DNA from 3 places in the Parvibaculum sp. MBR-TMA-1.3b-4.2 genome. Region 1 is predicted to be linked to each of the others. Evidence: riboswitches for the same ligand, from Rfam matches in the RefSeq annotation. Region 1 holds a riboswitch; each other region holds the start of a gene.
What was found. Region 1 has a riboswitch for cobalamin ahead of ACSSVQ_RS00360 (hypothetical protein). Riboswitches for the same ligand answer to the same signal wherever they lie in the genome.
Positions count from the first base shown of each region.

Region 1 (7,152 bases):
TTGCCGATGAAAGCGGTGGAAAGCGTCGCCTTCTCTTCCGCCCCGTCGAACACTTTCTGCGCGACGATTTTTTCGCCAGCCTGCGCGGCGTCGATCAGCGCGATATTCGCCGAGGCAGGAAACAGAACCGCGCCGGAAAGCGGCACGGACGGCTTGCCGTCAATAGCAATCGACGCCTCATCCGCCGCCGGATCGCTCCTGACGCGCCCGCTCACCTTTTCCGAACGCTGGCCGTTGAAATAGGTCAGGCGTTCATAACGGAAACTCTTGCCGTCAAGCGCCTCCCAGGTGCTCAGGCGGACATCGTTGCGCGAAAGCCCTTCGTCGGAGCGCATATCGGTAACGACCCGCTGGAGCGAGGTATAGCCGTCGCAGGACGGCCCGCCCCGCCACTCCACCACCATACGTCCGGAGACGTTGGCGATATCGCTCATCGTGTCGGCCTTGAGCAGCGAAAGGTCGTAAATCGCCCGATGCATCTGCAAAGGCGCGGCCCCGGCCCCGTGACCCAGGCCCGCAAGCCCCGCCGCGACCAGGGCGGCAACGAAAAGAAAGCGTCTGACGTGCATGAATCTCAATCCCGCAAGAGCCCGGGGCCTTGCCCCGGCGCAGCCTGAGAGCCTACACCAATCATCTATGGTTTGCAGATCGCGGATGGAACAATGGCTCGCCCGACAATTCTCATCACCCGGAAATGGCCCGATCGGGCACAAGCCCGCGCCGCCGACAGCTATGAAGTCCGCCTCAACGAGGACGATCGGCTGATAACGACCGACGAGCTAGTCCGTGCCGCCCAAGGCTGCGACGCCCTCTTGCCCACGGTGACCGACAGGCTCGACGCGGCCGCCATAAACGCCCTGCCCGCCTCGATAAAAATAATCGCCACCGCCTCGGTCGGCTATGACCATATCGACATCGCCGCCGCACAAGCACGCGGCATCGCCGTCACCAACACGCCGGATGTGCTGACCGAGGCAACCGCCGAAATCGCCATCCTGCTGATGCTGGGCGCGGCGCGCGGCGCCACCGTGGCGGAACGCATGCTTCGACAGGGCGAATGGAAGAGCTGGTCGCCCACCGGCATGCTGGGCATCGAGGTCAGCGGCAAACGCATGGCGATCCTCGGCATGGGGCGCATCGGCAAATCGGTGGCGCGCAAGGCCCGTGCCTTCGGCATGGAAATCCACTACCACAACCGCCGCCCGCTCGACCCCGGCGAGGCCGAGGGCGCCATCTTCCATGAAACGGCGGACTCGCTTTTCAAGGTCGCAGACGTTCTCTCGATCAACTGCGCCTCCACGCCCGAAACACGCGGGCTGGTGAATGCGGACCGCCTCGCCCTGTTACCGGACGATGCGGTGCTGGTGAACACGGCGCGCGGCGACATTGTGGATGACGAGGCGTTGATCGCGGGATTGAAGACCGGACGACCGGCGGCGGCGGGCCTCGATGTTTTCAACAACGAACCGAATTTCCACCGGGGATATCTCGAGCTGGGCAATGTCTTCCTGTTGCCCCATCTCGGCAGCGCGACACTGAGCACCCGAACCGCCATGGCCGAACGCGCGCTCGACAATCTCGACGCCTTCTTCAAGGAAAACAAGCCGGGCGATCTCGTGACCGCCTGACGGACAGAGAGATCGACCGGCCTGTATCGAGATTTAACCCGCGGCGTGAGGCGTTCCGCGCCCGGATCCCTGTATCCCGGCGTACGCCGCTATCTTTTGCAGCGCCACGAGCCCCGCCAGCGCGAGTACGTTCACAGCGAACATTTCCCGCATGATCTCGCCTGTAAAGGCACCGAAGCCCGATTGCATGGCGAGTGCCATCATATAAAGCACCGCCTCATATGCGAGAAAGGCCGCTATCAGTCCAAGCGCCGCAGAGCCGAGGCCGCCGAAGCGCGAGATGACGGATCGTGCCTGGAAGACGGTGAGCGTCGCCAACAGAGCCGCCGCACCGATCGCAGCGCCCCAAAGAAACGTGCTCGTCGCAAGAGGATAGCCGAGAAGGCCGAAACCGACGGCCTGATTGACACCCCACGCCGCACCGACAAGCAGCAATGCGTCGCGGCGGTTCATATTCAAGGCGGCGACTGTTGCCAGTGCCGCAAACGGTATCGCGCAGGTGAACACATAGCTCAGCCCCACGCTCGCCGCGCCAAGGACACCGAACAGAATCCATTGCCGGTTATCATTCATCTTTAAGTCTTCCTTTCCGCCCCACCCGGGCTCTCGTCGGGGGAATGCATGAAGGCCTGAAAGGAAAACGGATGGCACCGCCTGCCGTCAGCCTTCGGGGCACCCCGCCCGAGGAATGAACATCATCTTGATTACGGCAGGTCTCCTGGCTCACGGATCGATGCGATGGCCCGCCTTCCCGATGCGTCGGCATCAGTGGCAAATCATGGGCAATCACTTACCGCTTACAGTTGCGGGGGCAGCTCCGGCCTTGTCTAGAAAAACGCACCGGATTCCCTTGTCCCGCCATGAGGCGGAACGCCGTAACGTCCCGAGAGTGGCGATCCATACGCGCGTGTCAAGGAAACAACTTCCCAGCAAGACGAACCATACCCGGCAGCAATTGCCTGCCTACCGAAACCTTGCCGACACTTTTCCGCAGAAAACCGCGTGTTTCACCCTTGGCAAGCTGCTTGCTTCCTACCGTTCAGGCTGAAATCCAGGACTGGTCCCGTGGCAACGGTACGAGGGACCTGATTGGGGGTACACAAAGATGGCACGAACAAATCATCTGGGGGCGATGGGAAGCTATGCGGCGCCCGAAGTCGTGGCCGAAAGATCCGATTCACTGACCGCGCGCTTTCACGACATGATGTCGGCAAGCCCCTCCAGCGGCGCAGACCGCCATCTGATGGAACGCGCGCTTGCCTATGCGCGGGAAGCGGAAAACCGCATTATGGAGCTCAATGAGCGCGTCCACCGGCTGGAAGCGCTGAGCCAGACCGACGAACTGACCGGCCTTCTCAACCGGCGCGGCTTCCAGGACATCCTTCACCGCAATCTGATGAGCGCGGCGCGCTATCACGAAACCGGCGTCCTCGCCTTTATCGACCTTGACGGCTTCAAGGCGGTGAATGACGAACACGGCCATGCGGCAGGCGATGAAGTTCTGCGCGCGGTGGGGGCCTATCTCAAGCGAAGCGTCCGCGCGACCGACTTCGCCGCGCGTCTGGGTGGCGACGAATTCGCCCTGATCTTCGTGCGCGCCGACATCCGCCCCGCCAGAGAGCGCGCCCGCGACATCGTGCGCGGCATCAACTCACTGAAGGCTGTCTATTCGAACCTCGAACTGCCGGTCAGGGCTAGTCTTGGCACGGCGACCTATCATGGCGAAACGGACGGTCACGACCTCATGGACCGCGCAGACCGCGCCATGTACCGCGCCAAGAAACAGCGCCCGCGCATCGTGCCCTTCACCATGCACGAGTAACGCAAAACGCCGGCCTTACGGCTTTCCGTGATGCGCGGATATCGGATGATAGAGCTCCGGCCGCCTGTCGCGGAAAAGGCCCCAGCCGACGCGGCGCTTGCGTATTTCGTCCAGGTCGAATGTCGCCGTGATGACTTCCTGCTTGTCGCGGCTGGCCTCGGCCACGATCTCGCCGGTCGGACCGGCCAGGAAAGACGAGCCGTAAAACGTCAGCTCGCATTCCTCGCCGACTTCCTTCCCGATACGATTCGACGCCACCAGCGGCACGATATTCGCCGCTGCATGGCCCTGCATGACACGCTGCCAGTGATCGCGCGAGTCGATGGGCGGCGCCGGCGGCGGTTCCGAACCGATCGCCGTGGGATAGAAGAGCGCCTCCGCCCCCTGCACCGCCATGGAGCGGGCCGACTCCGGAAACCACTGATCCCAGCAGATCGCCGCGCCGAACCGCCCATAGGCCGTATCCCAGACCTTGAAGCCGGTATCGCCGGGCGAGAAATAATATTTCTCCTGATAGCCCGGCCCGTCCGGAATATGGCTCTTGCGATAAAGGCCCAGCACCTCGCCGTCCGCGTCGATCATCACCAGCGAATTGAAATGGGCATGATGCGCGCGCTCGAAAAAGGAAAGCGGCAGGACGACCTTCAGTTCCTTTGCCAGCTCCTGCATGCGCTTGATGAGCTCATGCTCCATCGCCTCGGCGGCAAGCTCGAAATGCTCCGGCTTCTGGTCTACGCAGAAATAGGGGGTCTCGAAAAGTTCCTGCAGGAGGATCGCCTGAGCGCCCTTTTCCGCCGCTTCCCGCACCAGCGAGACCGCGCGGTCGACATTTTCGTCCCGCGCCCATGTGCAGGCCATCTGTGTGGCCGCGAATGTAACTTCCCGCATGGCGCATCATCCTTGAATGGCATCCGTTATGATTGGAAATATAAGCTTTCGACACCGCTCTGCACAGGCGTCATCTTGGCGAACAGCCCTCGCCGGGCCGGGGCGGTTTCGCTATAAAGGCGGTCGGTGCCAACACGCGATAAAGGGAGAATGACATGGCTGGACAGATCGAGACACGGCTCAAGGAACTCGGGATCGACCTGCCCAAGGCGTCTGCGCCCGCCGGCAGCTATGTGCCCTTCGTCATCACCGGCAATCAGGTGTTCATTTCCGGACAAGGGCCCGTCGGGCCGAACGGACTTGAATATATCGGCAAGGTCGGCGCCGACCATACCGCCGAGGACGCAGCCAAATCGGCCCGCCTGACAGCCCTCAACGTGATCGCCCAGCTCAAGGAAGCCTGTGGCGGCGATCTCGACCGGGTGACGCGCATCGTGAAGCTGACCGGCTTCGTCAACTGCACGCCCGATTTCGACCAGCACCCCACCGTCATCAACGGTGCCTCCGACCTGCTGGTGGAAATCTTCGGCGACAAGGGCCGCCATGCCCGCTCCGCCGTGGGCATGATGAGCCTCCCCTTCCAGATGACGACCGAGATCGAGGCGGTGGTGGAGATCGCCTGATCGTGATCGACCTTGCCATAACGGGATTTTGCGTCCGCGTGCCGGTCGTTTAGATTCAGGGCATGGGTGACGCGGAACAAGCCATTATCAGAGCAGTGAACAGCCTGTCGGAGGTCGATCCGGCGGCATGGGACGCCTGCGCCAATCCGCCCGACGAGCCCTATAACCCGTTTCTGCGCCATGCCTTCCTCTCCGCGCTGGAGGAAAGCGGCTCCGCCACGCGCGCAACCGGCTGGATGCCCTACCACCTGCTGCTCGAAGACGGCGCGGGCAACGTGGCCGGCGCCATGCCCATGTATCTGAAGAGCCATAGCCGGGGCGAATATGTCTTCGACTATGGCTGGGCGGACGCCTTCGAGCGCGCCGGCGGCAGCTACTATCCCAAATTGCAGGTGTCCATCCCCTTCACGCCCGTGACGGGGCGGCGGCTTCTGGTGCCGCCGGGCCCGACCATGAACGCCTCCCGGGACGCGCTGATCGCAGGCGGCATCGAGATCGGCAACCGTCTCGGCACCTCGTCATTGCACATGACCTTCCTCACCGAAGAGGAATGGGACTATCTGGGCGACCGGGGCCTGCTGCAACGCACCGACCAGCAATTCCACTGGCACAATCGCGGCTATGACGGCTTTGACGACTTCCTGGCGGACCTGTCCTCGCGCAAGCGCAAGAACATCCGCAAGGAACGGGAGCGCGCGCTGGAAAACGGCATCGAAATCGAATGGGTGACGGGCAGCGACCTGACGGAGGACCACTGGGACGCGTTCTATATGTTCTATATGGATACGGGCGCGCGCAAATGGGGTTCGCCCTATCTCACCCGTTCCTTCTTCAGCATCGTCAATGAACGCATGCCCGAAGACATTCTGCTCATCATGGCAAAGCGCGACGGCCGCTACATCGCCGGTGCGCTGAACCTGATCGGCTCCGACGCACTCTACGGACGCAACTGGGGGGCGGTGGAGCACCACCCCTTCCTGCATTTCGAGTGCTGCTACTATCAGGCGATCGACTTCGCCATCGACAGGGGGCTGAAGCGGGTCGAGGCCGGCGCGCAGGGCGAACACAAGCTCGCCCGGGGTTACGTCCCCTCGCGCACCCACAGCGCGCACTGGATCGCCAATGAAAGCTTCCGAAACGCGGTCGGCGAATATCTGGAGCGCGAGCGCCAATATGTCGAGCACGACATCGAAACGCTTGGCGAATACGCCCCCTTTCGGCACGATAACGACGCAATGCAACGCGAAGAGGACGACTTCTGATCCATGGCCTATGACAAGAACAATATTTTCGCGAAAATCCTTCGTGGCGAGGCGCCCTGCTTCAAGGTCTATGAAGACGACATGACCTTTGCCTTTATGGATGTCATGCCTCAGACCGAAGGCCACACGCTGGTCATCCCGAAATATGAGGCGGAAAACCTCTTCGACCTCGATGCCGATTATGCGGCCGCCATGGCGAAGACGACGAAGAAGATCGCCGCGGCGGTGAAGAAGGCCTTCGACGCGCCGGGGATCATGATTGCACAGCTCAACGGCGCGCCCGCCGGGCAAACCGTGTTCCACATCCATACGCATATCATTCCGCGTGCGGAAGGGATCGACCTGAAACTTCATGCGCGCCAGATGGCCGATACGAATGTTCTGAAACAACATGCCGAACGCGTGATCGCCGCTCTCGACTGAGACCGGCTTTCGCGGGGGCTGCGGATAATAAGAAGACCGCGGTACGTGGGGGAAAGATGAAGACGATGAGAAGAACGGCATTGGCCGTCGGCGTAACGGCCATGTCGGCCCTGCTGCTAACCGCCTGCGACGAAAACAAGGATACGCCCGCCCAGCGCTATTCGCTGGAAGAAGTGACCGGCCCCTCGCCCTTTCACGGCATTCATGGGATCACCGTCGAAAAGGACGGCACCATGCTGGCGGGCAGCGTGATCGGCCGCAGCATCTACAAGGTCGATCCGGAAACGGGCGCCACCTCCGTCTATGAAGGCCCACCCAAAGGCATGGCAGACGATCTGGAACAGGGCCCGGACGGCACGCTCGCATGGACCGCCTTCATCGACGGCAAGATCTACGCCCGCAAACCCGACGGCACAGTAACGATGCTCGCCAAAGGCCTGCCCGGCATCAACTCCATCGCCTGGACCGATGACGGACGCCTTTTCGCAACGCAGGTCTTTCTGGGC
Region 1 covers NZ_JBRJHC010000001.1:54,508-61,659, reverse strand. The annotation lists gene ACSSVQ_RS00370 (EipB family protein) at 1-569, opposite strand, end outside; gene ACSSVQ_RS00365 (2-hydroxyacid dehydrogenase) at 663-1,628, shown strand; gene ACSSVQ_RS00360 (hypothetical protein) at 1,662-2,201, opposite strand; cobalamin riboswitch at 2,320-2,521, opposite strand; gene ACSSVQ_RS00355 (GGDEF domain-containing protein) at 2,734-3,450, shown strand; gene aguB (N-carbamoylputrescine amidase) at 3,466-4,338, opposite strand; gene ACSSVQ_RS00345 (RidA family protein) at 4,494-4,961, shown strand; gene ACSSVQ_RS00340 (GNAT family N-acetyltransferase) at 5,024-6,223, shown strand; gene ACSSVQ_RS00335 (HIT family protein) at 6,227-6,646, shown strand; gene ACSSVQ_RS00330 (SMP-30/gluconolactonase/LRE family protein) at 6,712-7,152, shown strand, end outside.

Region 2 (7,152 bases), 1.4 Mb from region 1:
GATTTCGCCTGATCCCAGGCGCGCCGCGCAGCAGCAATGTCCGCTTCCCTGTCCTGCGTGTCCCATGTGAACCCCTCACCCAGCACGTGAACTTCCACAAGATCCGGGAAGGCCTCGAAGACTTTCATCTCGCCCGTTTCCCACGCACCTTTCACGAACTGGACGATGCCGGTTTTCATGCCGTTCCCGATAGCCCGGCAGACCATGCCCATCGCGGCGGTGGACTTGCCCTTTCCCTTGCCGGTGTGAACGGCGACGAGACCTTTCTCGACCGTCTTTCCCGCCACGATGCGGTCATGGGCGGCCTTCTTCTTCTTCATCTTCTCGTTATGTCGAGCCGTGCGTTCTTCTTCCGTCAAAACCTTGCTCATCAAACGCTCCTTTGGGTGGAAAGGGTGTCGAGTGTGGCGGCAACCGAGTTGCGCAGCGGACGCCACAATTCGCGACGAATGGCTTCGTCGAACCGGTCGGCTATTTCCCGCATCGCGTCCGGATTGTTCTCCTGCAGGAATCCCCGCACTGCTTCGTCGCCCAGATAGGCGTCGAAGACGAGATCGAAGTGATGGTCTGCGACTGCGCTTGTGGAGGCGGCGAAGGCGAAGAGATAGTCCACCGTCGCTGCCATTTCATAGGCGCCCTTGTAGCCATGGCGCATCGCGGCCGCGATCCATTTGGGGTTTGCGGCGCGGGCGCGGACGACACGGCCGATCTCATCGGCGAGCGTCCGGACCTTCGGCGTTTCCGGACGCGAGTGATCGTTGTGATAGAGCACGGGCTCGGCCCCCTTCAGCTCCGTCACGGCAGCGGCCATGCCGCCCTCGAACTGATAGTAATCGTCGGAGTCGAGAAGATCGTGCTCGCGATTGTCCTGGTTCTGCACAATCGCATCGACACCGCCCAGACGCTTTTCGAAGTTGCGACGGTCATTCACACCGTTCGCGCCCTCGCCATAAGCGTAAGAGCCCCAAGTGAGATAAGCCTCGGCGATGTCGGCCTTGCTGCCCCAGACCCCTTCATCCATCAGCACCTGAAGTCCCGCGCCATAGGCACCGGGCTTCGAGCCGAAAACCCGGAAGCCCGCTTCCTTTTCCGCATCGGCGCGGTCCGCGCCCGACGCCACATTCTCATTCACCTCGCGGGCATAGCGCGCGGCCAGCGGATTGTCGGCCTCGTCTTCGTCGAGCTGCATGACGGCGCGGAACGCCGAGGAGAGAAGGTCCGTCTGGGCGGGAAAGGCGTCCCGGAAAAAACCGGAGATACGAAACGTCACATCGACGCGCGGGCGCCCGAGCTTGGCGACCGGCAGAATCTCGAAGTCCGTCACGCGGCCCGACGACAAATCCCATTGCGGGCGCACACCGATCAATGCCAAAGCCTGGGCGATGTCGTCGCCGCCGGTGCGCATGTTCGAGGTGCCCCACGCCGAAATCGCCATTGCTTCCGGCCACCGCCCATGACGCTGGCGATAGTCTTCCACAAGAAGCTGCGCCGAGCGCCAACCCAGCGTCCAGGCCGTCTGTGTCGGCACGGCGCGGCTGTCCACCGAGTAAAAGTTCCGACCGGTCGGCAGGACTTCGGGCCGCCCCCTCGTCGGCGCGCCGGACGGTCCCGGCATGACGAAACGCCCATCGAGACCAATTATCACCGCGTCGAGTTCCGCTTCGCCGCAGGCAGCCAGATCAGGCGCAATCGTCGTTTCGATGCCGCGCAGTACCTGCGCCGTGGCCGGCCATTCCGCGGGGCAGACCTCCTCGCCCGAGACAAGCTCTGCCGCGAGCGCTTCCAGCCGTTCGAGTGTGTCACCATTGCTGCGCCAGACGCCCTCGCCCCGCGACCGCAGGAGATTGGGCGTCGGACCTTCATAAGGATCGCCGAGGTTGCAATCGAGCGGGTCGAAAGGACCGAGGTCGAGATCGGTCGCGAGCGCTCGGAGCAACGATGCGTTTTCACCTTGCCCCGCCTCGCGCGGCGTGCGCGTGAGCGCGACCAGGGTATCCGTTTTCAACCTGCCAACGGGCGAGCGACCGAAGACGTGCAGCCCATCGCGGATCTGCATTTCCTTCAACTCGCAAAGATAATTGTCGAGTTTGGAAAGGGCGTCGTCCTCCGCTGTGCCGTCATCGAAACCGCAATCCCGATCAAGGCCGGCCGAGCGGGCGAGGTCCAGGATCTCCTTGCGCAACAGATCCATGCGCCGCGGATCGACGTTGGCGGCTTCGTAATACTCGTCTACCAGCGCTTCGAGATTGCGCAAGGGGCCGTATATCTCCGCCCGCGTCAGCGGCGGCGTCATGTGGTCGATGATGACGGCCTGAGCGCGACGCTTTGCCTGCGTCCCCTCGCCAGGATCGTTGACGATGAACGGATAGAGATGCGGCAAGGGGCCGAACACGGCATCCGGAAAACATGTTTCCGACAAGGCGATAGACTTGCCGGGCAACCATTCCATCGTGCCGTGCTTGCCCATATGGATGACGGCGTGAGCGTCGAACACTTCTCGTAACCAGCAATAAAATGCAAAATAGCTATGGGGCGGTACGAGGGCCGGGTCGTGATAGGTGCTCTTGGGATCAATATTATATCCGCGCGCGGGCTGGATACCGACCACGACATTGCCGTACTCAATGGCAGGTAAACGGAATTCCTTCCGGTCCTCCCGCCCCGAAACAAACGGATCGTCCTCCGGCATCCCCCAGCGGGCGATAACCTCCTCACGAAGTTTGCCGGGCAGGGTTTTGAAGAAATGCCGATAGGTTCGGAGATCGAGCCCTACGCCACCCTTGCGGCTCTCCCGGTCGGTTAACGCATTCGTCGGGCCCGCGATCAAAGCCTTCATCAGCGCGTTGCCGTCGTCCGGCAAGGCATCGATCACATAGCCTTGCGCTTTCATGTGGCGCAGCATGACGAGTGTGCTTTGCGGCGTGTCGAGGCCAACACCATTGCCGATGCGTCCATCCCGATTGGGGTAATTGGCGAGAACGACCGCGACCTTCTTTTCGGCGGCAGACGTTGCCGCGAGGCGCGTCCATCCTTCAGCCAGCGCCGCGACAAAGGTCACGCGATCTTCGATGCAGCTGTAACCCACCACCGGGCATTGCGCCGTCGGGTCGAATTCCATCTCGGCCTTGAAGCCGATGGCGCGGGTGATGATCCGCCCGTCCACCTCGGGCAAGGAGACATTCATGGCGATGTCGCGCGCGGAAAGCCCGCTCAGTCCTTCACGCCATTTGGTTTCGTTCTGCGAGGACAGGATCACCTGCAGCACAGGACAATTCGCCTTCTCCAGCACCGACGCGCGGCGTTGCCGCCCCGGCACGGAAACGGCGAAGCTCGTCAGGTTAAGCGCGATCGAGGGCTTCATCTCGCCCATAAGCTCTTCGAGCAGGGTTTCGCAGAAGGGGTCCTTCAGGCTCTGCACGAAAACCGGGAGCGGATTCAGGCCATGCCCACGCAGCGCCTCGACAAGCGTATCTACCGGCTGCGTCGCGCCCGACTGCACCAGCGACCGATAAAAGGTGACGAGCGCTACAGGCGCCTCTTCCTTCCAGTGCGCCCGGATATCGTTCATTGAAGGCCGGTCGAGACCCGGCCAGTACAGTCCGGCATTGAGCAGCGGTACCGGCTCCTGCCAGTCGTTTTCCCCGGACAGGTCGATCTGCGAGCGCAGGTAGCGCAGAAAATTCGCAGCATTCGCGACACCGCCATAAGCCAGATAGGACCAGAGCCGCATATAGCTCTCGCCCTTCACGCTCGACCAGGCGGCCAGTTCGCTGTCCGGCTGGTCGTCCCCCGGCACCACGGCAAGCGGAATGCCGCGCTCTGCACAGACACGTCGGATTTCCGACAGGCCATAAGGCCAGTACCGCGACCCGCCGAGAAGCCGTATGCAGACGAAACGCGCAGTCTCGATCACGTTTTCGACATAGAGATCGACGGAAAGATTATGCTGAAGCTGCAGGAAATTGGCGAGGCGTAGTTCCGGAAAACCCGCTCCCAACGTCTTGCGCGCAGCGACCAGCGACGCGAGGTCGGAATCCGCCGCCGACAGAACGACGATATCGCCAGCCGTCTGCCCGAGATCCACAGCCTCAGAGCCATCCGAAATGTCGCCGGGCTGGACCGCGAGCAGATGCATCAGCCAATCGCCTCCCGCAACGCGTCGCGAGTCTCGGCTTTGTCTATGCCCTTCTCGCCGATCACGACGAAACGGGAGCGCCGAGCCTCACCGTCCTGCCAGTCCCGGTCGAAATAATGCTGGATGCGAGGGCCAACAGCCTGCACGGCAAGCCGCATCCCGCTTCCCTCAACGGCGGCAAATCCCTTGAGCCGCAATATGTCATGCGTTTCCAGCACGGGCCGGAGCGCGTTCGCCAAAGACCCGGCATCGGCGATCTCGCCCGCCTCTACGACGAAACTCTCGAAATCGTCATGGTCGTGATCGCCTTCGGCGTCATGATGGGACGGGCGCGCATCGAGGTCTTCCTCCACCGCGAAGGAGAGCCCCAGCAGAACATCCGTGCTCACGGCAGCATTTTCGGAACGCAGGAACTTCACACTCGAGCGCACTTCTTCCCGCAGGCCGTCTTCCAGTTGGTCCAGCTTTTCCGGTGCCACAAGATCGGCCTTGTTCATGATGACCATGTCGGCGCAGAGAAGCTGATCCTCAAAAAGTTCTTCGAGCGGGCTTTCATGATCGAGCATCTCGTCGGCCTGGCGCTGCCGGTCCACGGCAGCTTCGTCGCTCGCGAAACGCCCCTCGGCGAGCGCGGCAGAATCGACCAGCGTGATAACGCCGCCGACCGTCACGCGCGTGCGGATTTCCGGCCAGTTGAAGGCCTTCACCAGAGGCTTCGGCAGAGCGAGGCCGGAGGTCTCGATCACGATATGGTCGGGCAGCGGTCGCCGTTCCAAAAGCCTCTGCATGGTGGGCAGGAAATCGTCTGCGACGGTGCAGCAGATGCAGCCATTGGCCAGCTCCACCACATCGTCTTCGCCGCAGGTCTCCTCCCCGCAGCCCTTGAGCAGATCGCCATCCACCCCGACATCGCCGAACTCGTTGATGATGAGCGCAATACGCCGTCCGCCCGCATTTTGCAGCAAGTGACGGATCAACGTCGTCTTGCCCGAGCCGAGAAAGCCTGTGACGACAGTTGCCGGTATCTTGCCGAGAGGTTCGCCTGTTTCGCTCATTCCATGCCTCGCGTGATGCATCGGACAGGAATGGCGGGGATTTCCAAAGCGGACACCGCTCCATGGAGCAGGCAACAGAAACCCGTGCGCCGTTTCGCCCCGCCCGGGCTCTACGGTGTTCATCAGGCTTCAGGCCGGTATCCTGGCTCGCACCGTTTTCTTCCGGGCTTCGCCGCCGCCTTCCCGGTTTCCCAGTGGCGATCATGGCGGCATTATCCCGGCCGGTGCTTACAGTTGCGGGGGCAGCCACGGCATTGCGATTTCGCGCGCACCGTGTTCCCGTTTAGGCGCTTTCACGCCCACCTGGAAGCCTTTTGCTGGTAAACCATCCCCCCTTTGGTGTCAAACGGGACCGCCCTCGCCACATGATCGTTCTGTCGCTTGCCGCTCCTTCCCTCGCCCTTCTGGCTCTCGTCGCGGAGAGCCTTTTCGGTTATCCGCAAGTGCTGTTTCGTGCGATCGGTCATCCCGTGACCTGGATGGGGCGCGTCATCGCCGCCGGCGATGTTTTCCTGAACCGCGAAAGCATGGGGGACGGAAAGCGGTTTGCAGGCGGATGCGGTCTGGTTGTTCTGCTCGTTGCGCTTTCCGTTATCGCCGGCCATGCGCTTCACCTGTTCCTCTCTTCTCTTCCTTTCGGCTGGGTCGGCGAAGTACTGATCGCAAGCACGCTTATTGCTAGCCGGAGTCTTGCCGACCATATTCGCGACGTGGCACATGCGCTGGACAAAGACGGGATCGCGGGCGGGCGGATCGCCGTCTCAAGGATCGTCGGACGCAATCCGGCCGAACTCGACGAGCATGGCGTGTCGCGCGCGGCGATCGAAAGCCTTGCGGAGAACTATTCGGACGGTATCGTTGCGCCGCTTTTCTGGTGCGCGGTGACGGGCCTTCCCGGCCTCATCGCCTACAAGGCCATCAACACGGCGGACAGCATGATCGGACACAGAAACGCGCGATACGAATATTTCGGCAAGGCTGCCGCCCGCCTGGACGATCTGGCCAATCTGATCCCGGCACGGGTTTGCGGCTGTCTTGTCGCCGTGAGCGCGCAGCCCACGCGCCGCATAGGAAAAGCTTTCTCGATCATGTTTCGCGATGCGGGGCAGCATGTGTCGCCCAATGCGGGCTGGCCGGAAGCGGCGATGGCGGGGGCACTCGATGTGCGTCTCGGCGGCCCGAGAAGTTATGGTGCCGTTCAGACGGATGGTGCCTGGTTAGGCGACGGCGCAGCGGACCTCACGTCCCTCGACATTCGCAAGGCGCTTCTCATCTACAAACGGTCTTTGGTATTGCTTGCTCTCCTGTTGGCCCTGTTAGCCGTTTCAACCGGGGTCACGGCATGACGGCCAGGCTTGTCCATGGCGGAGACCTCGGGAGCCTGCGCAGCGCGTTTCCCGAAGCACCGCAACCATTTGTCGACCTCAGTACCGGGATCAATCCATGGCCCTACCCCGTCCATGTTCCTAACGACGCATGGACACGACTTCCGCAGCGAGATGCCGAGGTGCTGTGCAGGGAGGAGATGGCTGCCTATCTTGGCGCGCCGCCATCCAGCCTTCTACTCACACCCGGCACCCAGATCGCCATTTCATTGCTGCCGCTTCTCGTTTCCCGGTCGCATGTCGCTATCGCTTCGCCCACCTATGGCGAACACGAGCAGGCATGGCGAACGGCCGGGCATAGCGTGACGGCTATCGATGTCGGCAATATCGCCGGCCTCGCGTCCGACGTCATCGTCATCACCAATCCCAACAATCCGGACGGCAGACAGATGTCCTCCGACCTGCTGCTCGATCTCGCGCGGCGACAGGCGGCGAAAGACGGATTGCTCGTCGTCGATGAAGCCTTTGCCGATGTCGCGCCCGAGATCAGCCTGGCCGCGCATGGGGGTATGGAGGGGCTCGTCGTGTTGCGGTCCTTCGGAAAGTTTTTCGGGCTTGCCGGGCTTCGGCTCGGCGG
Region 2 covers NZ_JBRJHC010000001.1:1,421,970-1,429,121, forward strand. The annotation lists gene cobO (cob(I)yrinic acid a,c-diamide adenosyltransferase) at 1-371, opposite strand, end outside; gene cobN (cobaltochelatase subunit CobN) at 371-4,135, opposite strand; gene cobW (cobalamin biosynthesis protein CobW) at 4,135-5,190, opposite strand; cobalamin riboswitch at 5,306-5,513, opposite strand; gene cbiB (adenosylcobinamide-phosphate synthase CbiB) at 5,556-6,536, shown strand; gene cobD (threonine-phosphate decarboxylase CobD) at 6,533-7,152, shown strand, end outside.
Region 2: it holds a riboswitch for cobalamin, as region 1 does, so the genes downstream of both, cobW (cobalamin biosynthesis protein CobW) here and ACSSVQ_RS00360 (hypothetical protein) in region 1, are expected to answer to the same signal.

Region 3 (7,152 bases), 1.4 Mb from region 1:
CGTGAATGGCGGCCAGACCACCGCCTCGATTCTCTATGCAAAGGATGTGGGGAAGTCGCCACTCGAAAAAGTGCACGTCCAGATGAAGCTCTCGGTCGTCCCCGGAGAATCGGTCGAGAAGGTGGTGCCTCTCATTTCGCGCTACGCGAACACGCAGAACCGGATTTCGGAAGCGGACTTTTTTTCCAATCATCCATTCCATCTGCAGATGGAGCGCTATTCAAGGCTTTTAGCGGCGCCGCCGCAGGACGGCGCGCTTTCCGGCGAGAAATGGTTCTACGAACGGGCCAGAGGCCAATACCGCGACGGTATGGCATATGCGAGTCAAGCCGAAAAACGAAAATACCAGCTGGAGTTCCCAAAAGCGAAGGTCATGGTGAAAACGGACCTCGCAAAATACTTCGTCACGTTCGAGTGTAGACCCGATATTGTGTCGAAGGGCGCTCAAAAGTGCTTCATGTATTTTGCGAACGAGACGGCAAAGTCATGGAAGACGCACCAGGCGGACTACAACGAAACCTGGTTCAGGAATGCCTGCTCGATGGCCCTGCTGTTTAGATGGACCGACAAGATGATCGCGCAATCGGATTGGTATCAGATCGATCGGGGTTTCAAGTCACAGACGGTAACGTACACATTGGCTTGGTTGGCACACCATGTTCGAAATCTCGGACGCGCTTCGCTTAACTGGGACAATATCTGGTCGACTCAGGACGTGCCTGAAGAGCTGCAGGATTTTCTGGAAGAGCTTGCACCGCAGGTGTCTGCGGCAATCAAGGATACCCCGGCTGATGCACGAAACGTTGGCGAGTACTGCAAGATGCAGGCATGTTGGGACGCGATCTCAAAGCGGACTTTCGATGTGGGCACTCTTCCGGAGTACGTCACGCTTAGCTTTGATGACTCGAACGACCTAAAGAAGACCGGGCGCGATACCAAAAAAATCGACAATGAGGTCGAGCTTGATGTCGTGTTACTCTCGATCGTTCCCAAGGCTGACATGGTTCGCGCCAATGCAAATCAGCGGCGCCTACTCTCGGAAAAGTCCAATCGTGCTCTCGAGAAATTGGCGGCCGGCAATCTGGCGCTCACCAAGCCTGAAAAGAATGCGATGAAGCTTCTCATCAATCGATTGGCCGAAGAAGGAACGCCTATAGAATCAATGAGTTAGGCGGCGCTGGCCTGCTCAAGATTGCCCGAAAGTAGCTGCCCTAAAACCACAGCGATCTGCCTTGCGAGAAGTGGCGGAACGGCGTTCCCTACTTGGACGTATTGAGAAGTTCGGTTGCCGAGAAAAATGTAGTCGTCGGGGAAGCTCTGAAGGCGGGCGGCTTCTCTCACCGTCAGGCTTCGGCATTGCGTTGGGTCGGGGTGGATGAAGTAGTGGCCATCTTTGGAAATGTGACTGGTAACTGTTGATGATGGACTGTCCCACACTTGTACCTTGAAGCGGTCGGCGAACTTTCCGGAATTCCAACTTTTATGATCTGGGGCGAGCGCCCCAGGAAAATCCTTCGAAGACGGGGCGCGCCCCTTGAGTTCTGCAAAGGTTGAGCAGAAGGCATAGCGTGCCAGATCCGAGATCATGTGTCCCCTCGTCTCGTGATTCGGTGGACGCACCAGCCGTCCGTCGCGAAGCGCGATCGCGTATTCCGACGGACGCGTGACGCCATAAGTCTGCGAAGTGCGGGTCATTTCCTTTCTGCGCAAGACGGCCTTGTGATGCTGCCATAGCCTTTTGCGAAGACCCGAGCCGTCCGGAGCGGCATCGGCGGCGATGATAAACGCGCCGGCCACCGCTTCTTGCCAGCGCTCAAAACCTTCCTCTTCTCGGCTCAGTCCGCTTCTTAGCTTTGGTAGGTCGCCGATTGCATCTTTGACCGAGACTTCTTCCATTGCTTTTGTGAGACGAATTTTTTCGTCGTCAAGATTTGCGGCGATGTCCTGACGCAATCCGAGAATGATGACCCGGTGTCTTGCCTGAGGCACTCCGTGTTCCTCAGCTCTTAGAACATAACCCGATTTCTCCGGATTGGGCGAAAGAGAGAAGAGACGATAGCTGTCGCGGCCGGCCGCGCTCGCGAGATCGCGCCGAACGAGCTCGAAGATCCTGCCGCCCGACACTGAAGAAGACAGTATCCCTTTCACGTTCTCCATCACGAAAGCCTTAGGACGCAGCTTCTCAAGGATGCGGATGTACTCCCGGAATAGGAAGTGTCTGCTGTCTTTCTCGGCACTGTAATCGGCTATACCTGCGTTTCTCGACCTGCCGGCAAGCGAGTAGGCCTGACAGGGAGGCCCCCCGATCACCACAAAATTGTCGGCGTCATCCTCAAGCAGTTCATCCAAGTGTCTGTCGAGCTTTTCGTTATCGATCGGCTTGCCAAGTTCGAGCATAGCGGTTTCCACTTCCGCTTGCTTCCACGAGACGGAATGACGTCGTCTGACCTCTTCCAGTGGAATTTCGCCGTTGGCAAAATCGAAGTAGTCCTGTCGTCCCTTTGAATCGAGGTTGCGATAGAAACTTCTCAATCTGAGGGTAGCAAACGCCCCCGGGTCCATCTCGACAGAAAGGTCAATCTTGAACTCTGCAGGGCCGACCGACGTCGAGAAGCCTTCGGCGAGGCCACCGGGGCCCGCGAAGAGATCAATGGTACGAAAAACCTGATTTGATTTCATGGCGATTTTATACGAGGTCTGTGCAAGACGACCAAGGCAGAAACGGCGAACATCGTGTCAAAGGAAGTCAGATCAAGAATGATGGCGAGGCTTCGTTCCTGCAATACTAAATCCGAACTTCTTTTCAGGAAATATATCCGTGCGGATACCTTCCCCGGTTCCATCAGGAAAGGACTGGATATTCGTTGTAATTCCTACTTATCTCTCCCAAACAAGTGATGGCTTCGGCCCCAGTCTTGACCATCGGTCTGTAGTGATTTGCCGAAATCAACATGTCGGCGGCGCGTCTGGAATGTTCACGCAGATCCAATGATGTGCACTACCTTGCCTGGAGCGATCCTTCGAAATGTCGTAACATTATCAAATGTGTCTACCCATCTGAAGGCTTCCGCTGGTAGCTGTAGGTTCGATGGGTTGTGTGTCGCCCAGTATTATCAAATCGGCAAAGTGGTGCCGCAATATCTTACTTGGCAGACTGCATGGTTTGTCGCTGAGGTTTTGGACGTAATCTCGGACAGGAGAAAATGGCCGACCGGATATCTGTCGAGCGCCGAAGCTGGAACATGTCTCGCATTAGAGGTAAGCATACCAAGCCGGAGCGATTGCTACGGAGCCTGCTTCATCGAGAGGGGTTCCGGTTTCGCCTTCACGGAGCTGATCTGCCAGGCAAGCCGGACATCATCTTTCCGAAATACCGGACAGTCATTTTTGTCCATGGTTGCTTCTGGCACCGTCACAATGCGTGCTCTAGAGCGACAACTCCAAAGACTCGAGTGGACTTCTGGCAAAACAAGTTTCAGCGTACCGTGGCGCGAGATCGACAGAAACAGTGGGAGCTTGAACAGGCCGGCTGGACGGTCCTGACGGTCTGGGAATGCGAACTGAATGACGATCCCTCGGGTGTAGTAGAGCGGGTCAGAGAGCGGCTGCTTCGCGGACTTGCATGAGCTTGATCACCCGACAGTATCTCTGACGGTATCTTCGCCCCTAAGCGATCCACTTGTTAAATAAAATCAGCAGGTTATCAGAAATGTTCGATTCCGCCCCTGGGCACCATAGCCCCCACATAGACGAACATGGCTGTCCACTTGGGCACGAGGTGAATGTTTTCTCAGGTTGTGCTTGGGTTTTCTTGACCTGGACCCCGTGAACCTCCCAAATGCGCCAAAGGGCAACGGGACAGCTCCTTGCGCCATGTATCTCCCAAATTTAGTGCTGAGTGCTGAATCGCTCGAGGGAAATTGCACGGATCTACTTCTCGACTCCAGTTTGATCAGTTGCCGCGCTGGAAGCGTACCTATCCTGTCTTCGCCAAGCTTCTATTGTAGATGGCTGCTTCTCCAGATGGGCGATTTGCTTTGCCGAAAAGAGGCGTACGGAGAAGCCGGAACCGCTTCGGTTCGAGTGCCGCTTACCTGCCAGGGTCAGTCGGCCGTCTCTTGTCCAGAGGCGGCGCTCCTTCGGAGTGATGTTGAGTATGCGTTCGACCTAGCGGGGGATATAGGGGCATCGAAAGTGCGCGAGACTCGGTTGCGAAGCGAGCTGATTGCCTGCTGGATGCGTCTCTTGTCGGTGAATGGAAGCTCGAATGCCGGAATTTCCATCTGCTCTGTTTGTTCGCCACCAAGACGCTGCACGGTTTGAGTAAACATCCGTGTCGCGACATTCATCCGGTAAGGTCGAGCGGCAGTCGTCGGGTGGATCCAGGGACACGCGGAGATTGTCGGCAGCAAACTCGACATGGATGTAGCCGCCTGATTTCTCAATCTGTAAAGAGTCCTGTTCGCGATCTGTCTGCCGGGTAGGTTTGTTCTTTGGTGGACTGTCTTTGTGCACATGCACGAAAGCATAATCTCGGCAATTCAAGGTGTCAGACCGTAGCGATTGTGTTCCACTCGAATGTCGGTTCTGATACTCGGCACCGGCTCGGATCGCAAATTTCGTCAATTCAAAACTCGCGATCGATGAACTTTTCAGCGATCGCGAGCGCCTGACAGGTTGGATTGACTTAACTGCGGGCGCTGAATAGCTTCGCCTTCCGTCGATGAGCGGGGAAGCCGGTGTAATTCCGGCGCGGTCGCGCCACTGTAATCGGAATGTCTTTTGTTCCGTAGCCAGACCCTCGTTCATTCTGCCTGACTTTCCTTCAACGGGACGCGTAATCCCAGGGAGAATGAGAATGCCCGACACCTCCTATGTTTCCGCCCGCCGGTCCCCATTCCGGTGCTCGAGTTTTTGCCTTGGGCTGTTTTTGCTGGCCATCTATTTCGTGGGCGCTGAAGAGGGGGCAACCTCTCTCATCAAGGGCATGTATGTGCATGACGGCCGCCACTCGCTCAGCTTTCCCTGTCATTGAGGGAGGCAGACATGGTTGGTTACCTTCTCTGGCGCGGCATGCTTCGTGATGAGTGACGGTATGGCGACGAATGATTGGCTGAGTGCGCCCACCCGGTCGCCGGACCTGAAGGCCCGGCAGGCCGCGGCGTCGCGGCAGCTTCAGCTGACAAAGCCACCCGGCTCGCTCGGGCGGCTGGAAGAGGCGGCGATTTCCCTTGCCGCCATGCAGGGGCGCGAATGCCCCGCAATCTGTGCGCCTCATGTTGTCGTGTTTGCGGGCGATCACGGCATCGTCGAGGAAGGCGTATCCGCCTTCCCCGCGGAAGTGACCGGTCAGATGATCCTCAATTTCGTGTCGGGTGGTGCTGCGATTTCCGTGCTGGCGCGCGAGCAGGGCGCCGTGCTGTCGGTCGTCGATGCGGGGTCCCGAGCCGATGAGCTGCCGGAGGCGGTTGTTATCGACAAGAAAGCGAGGGGCACGGCCAACTTCCGGAACCAGCCAGCGATGAGCGATGAGGAATTGGCACATGACCTTGCCGCCGGGCAGCGGGCGGTTCGGCGCGCGGCGGAAGAGGGCGCAGATCTGCTGATCTTCGGCGAAATGGGGATCGGCAATACCAGTTCCGCCGCGGCGGTTGCGTCTGTGTTGACGGGGCGTTCTGTTTCGGAAATCTGCGGCCCGGGGACCGGTTTGACAGAGGACGGAGTTGCCCACAAGGCGCGGGTGCTGTCGGACGCGCTGAAACATCATGGGCTGACGGATGGCGGTGATCCTCTCGATATTTTGATGCGTGTCGGCGGGCACGAGATCGCGGCATTGACCGGGGCCTTCGTAACCGCGGCGCAGGCCGGCATTCCCGTATTGGTCGACGGGTTCATCTGTTCCGCTGCAGCGCTTACAGCCTGCCGGGTAAATCCCGGTGTGGCGAACTGGCTCCTCTTCGCTCACGCATCCGCGGAACCGGGGCACCGGATTCTGTTGGACGAGATGAACGCATCCCCGTTTCTCGATCTCGGCATGCGATTGGGCGAGGGGAGCGGCGCGGCGGCGGCCCTCCCGCTGTTGCGTCTGGCATGCGCCCTTCACGCGGGCATGGCGACTTTCGAAAGCGCGGGCGTTTCGGAAAAGGCTTCGGAAGAGGACGGGGCATGAAGCTCTCCGTGCTCCGGCATGGCGAAACGGAGATGCAGGGGCGCTTTTGCGGCCGCTCCGATCCGCCCTTGATGGAGAGCGGATGGACGGCAATGCGCGAGCGCTGCGGCGGACGTCGTTGGGATCGTGTTGTTTCATCGCCTCTTCGCCGCTGCGCCGATTTTGCCAGTTTCTTTGCGCAAGACTGTGCGCTTGAAACCGGCTTGAGCGAACTCGATTTCGGCCGATGGGAAGGACGCAGCAGCAAGGATCTCTGGAAAGAGAGCGAATCCGCTCTCTCCCTGTTCTGGCAGGATCCGGACCGCTTTCCACCGCCGGAAGGAGAGCGCTGGAGCGATTTCACGGCGCGGGTCGATGGCGCGATACGCGGCGTCCTATTCGGCGGCGCTGCTTCCGCATTGCTCATCACCCACGCAGGCGTCATGCGCGCCATGCTGGAACTCTATGTCGGCATCCCGCTCGCGGCGGCCTGGAACATTGCCCTGCCGCCGGCCTCGATGCTTGAGTTCGAGTTCTTCCGAGACGAAACGTTTGGAGTATGGCGCGCTGGCCTGACGGGGCTCAGCGGATGAAGATGGACAGGCACTACAGCGGCGCCATCCTTGCCTTTCAGTTCCTGACGCGGCTACCTATGCCGCGAACGGAGCACTTTTCGTCCACCGATCTTTCCCGTTCCTCGCTCTATTTTCCGCTTGTCGGCCTGGTGCTTGGGGTCATGCTTGCGGTCATCCTCATGCTGGGTGCTGGCCTCGACCCGTGGGCGGGCGCGGTGCTGGCGCTTCTTTTCTGGGTGTGGGTGACAGGCGGGCTTCATCTCGACGGGTTGGGCGATCTTGTAGATGCGCTGGGTGCTGCGCACGGCGATCCGACGCGTTTCCATGCCGTCCTGAAGGATCCGCATGTCGGCTCCTTTGCTGCCATCGCATTGGCGATGCAGCTCATGACGAAGCTCGTCTTCCTCATGCTCCTGACGAGGGAGGGGG
Region 3 covers NZ_JBRJHC010000001.1:1,431,837-1,438,988, reverse strand. The annotation lists gene ACSSVQ_RS06940 (AIPR family protein) at 1-1,171, shown strand, start outside; gene ACSSVQ_RS06935 (DNA cytosine methyltransferase) at 1,168-2,679, opposite strand; gene ACSSVQ_RS06930 (very short patch repair endonuclease) at 3,204-3,626, shown strand; cobalamin riboswitch at 4,690-4,823, shown strand; gene cobT (nicotinate-nucleotide--dimethylbenzimidazole phosphoribosyltransferase) at 5,096-6,169, shown strand; gene ACSSVQ_RS06920 (histidine phosphatase family protein) at 6,091-6,741, shown strand; gene ACSSVQ_RS06915 (adenosylcobinamide-GDP ribazoletransferase) at 6,708-7,152, shown strand, end outside.
Region 3: it holds a riboswitch for cobalamin, as region 1 does, so the genes downstream of both, cobT (nicotinate-nucleotide--dimethylbenzimidazole phosphoribosyltransferase) here and ACSSVQ_RS00360 (hypothetical protein) in region 1, are expected to answer to the same signal.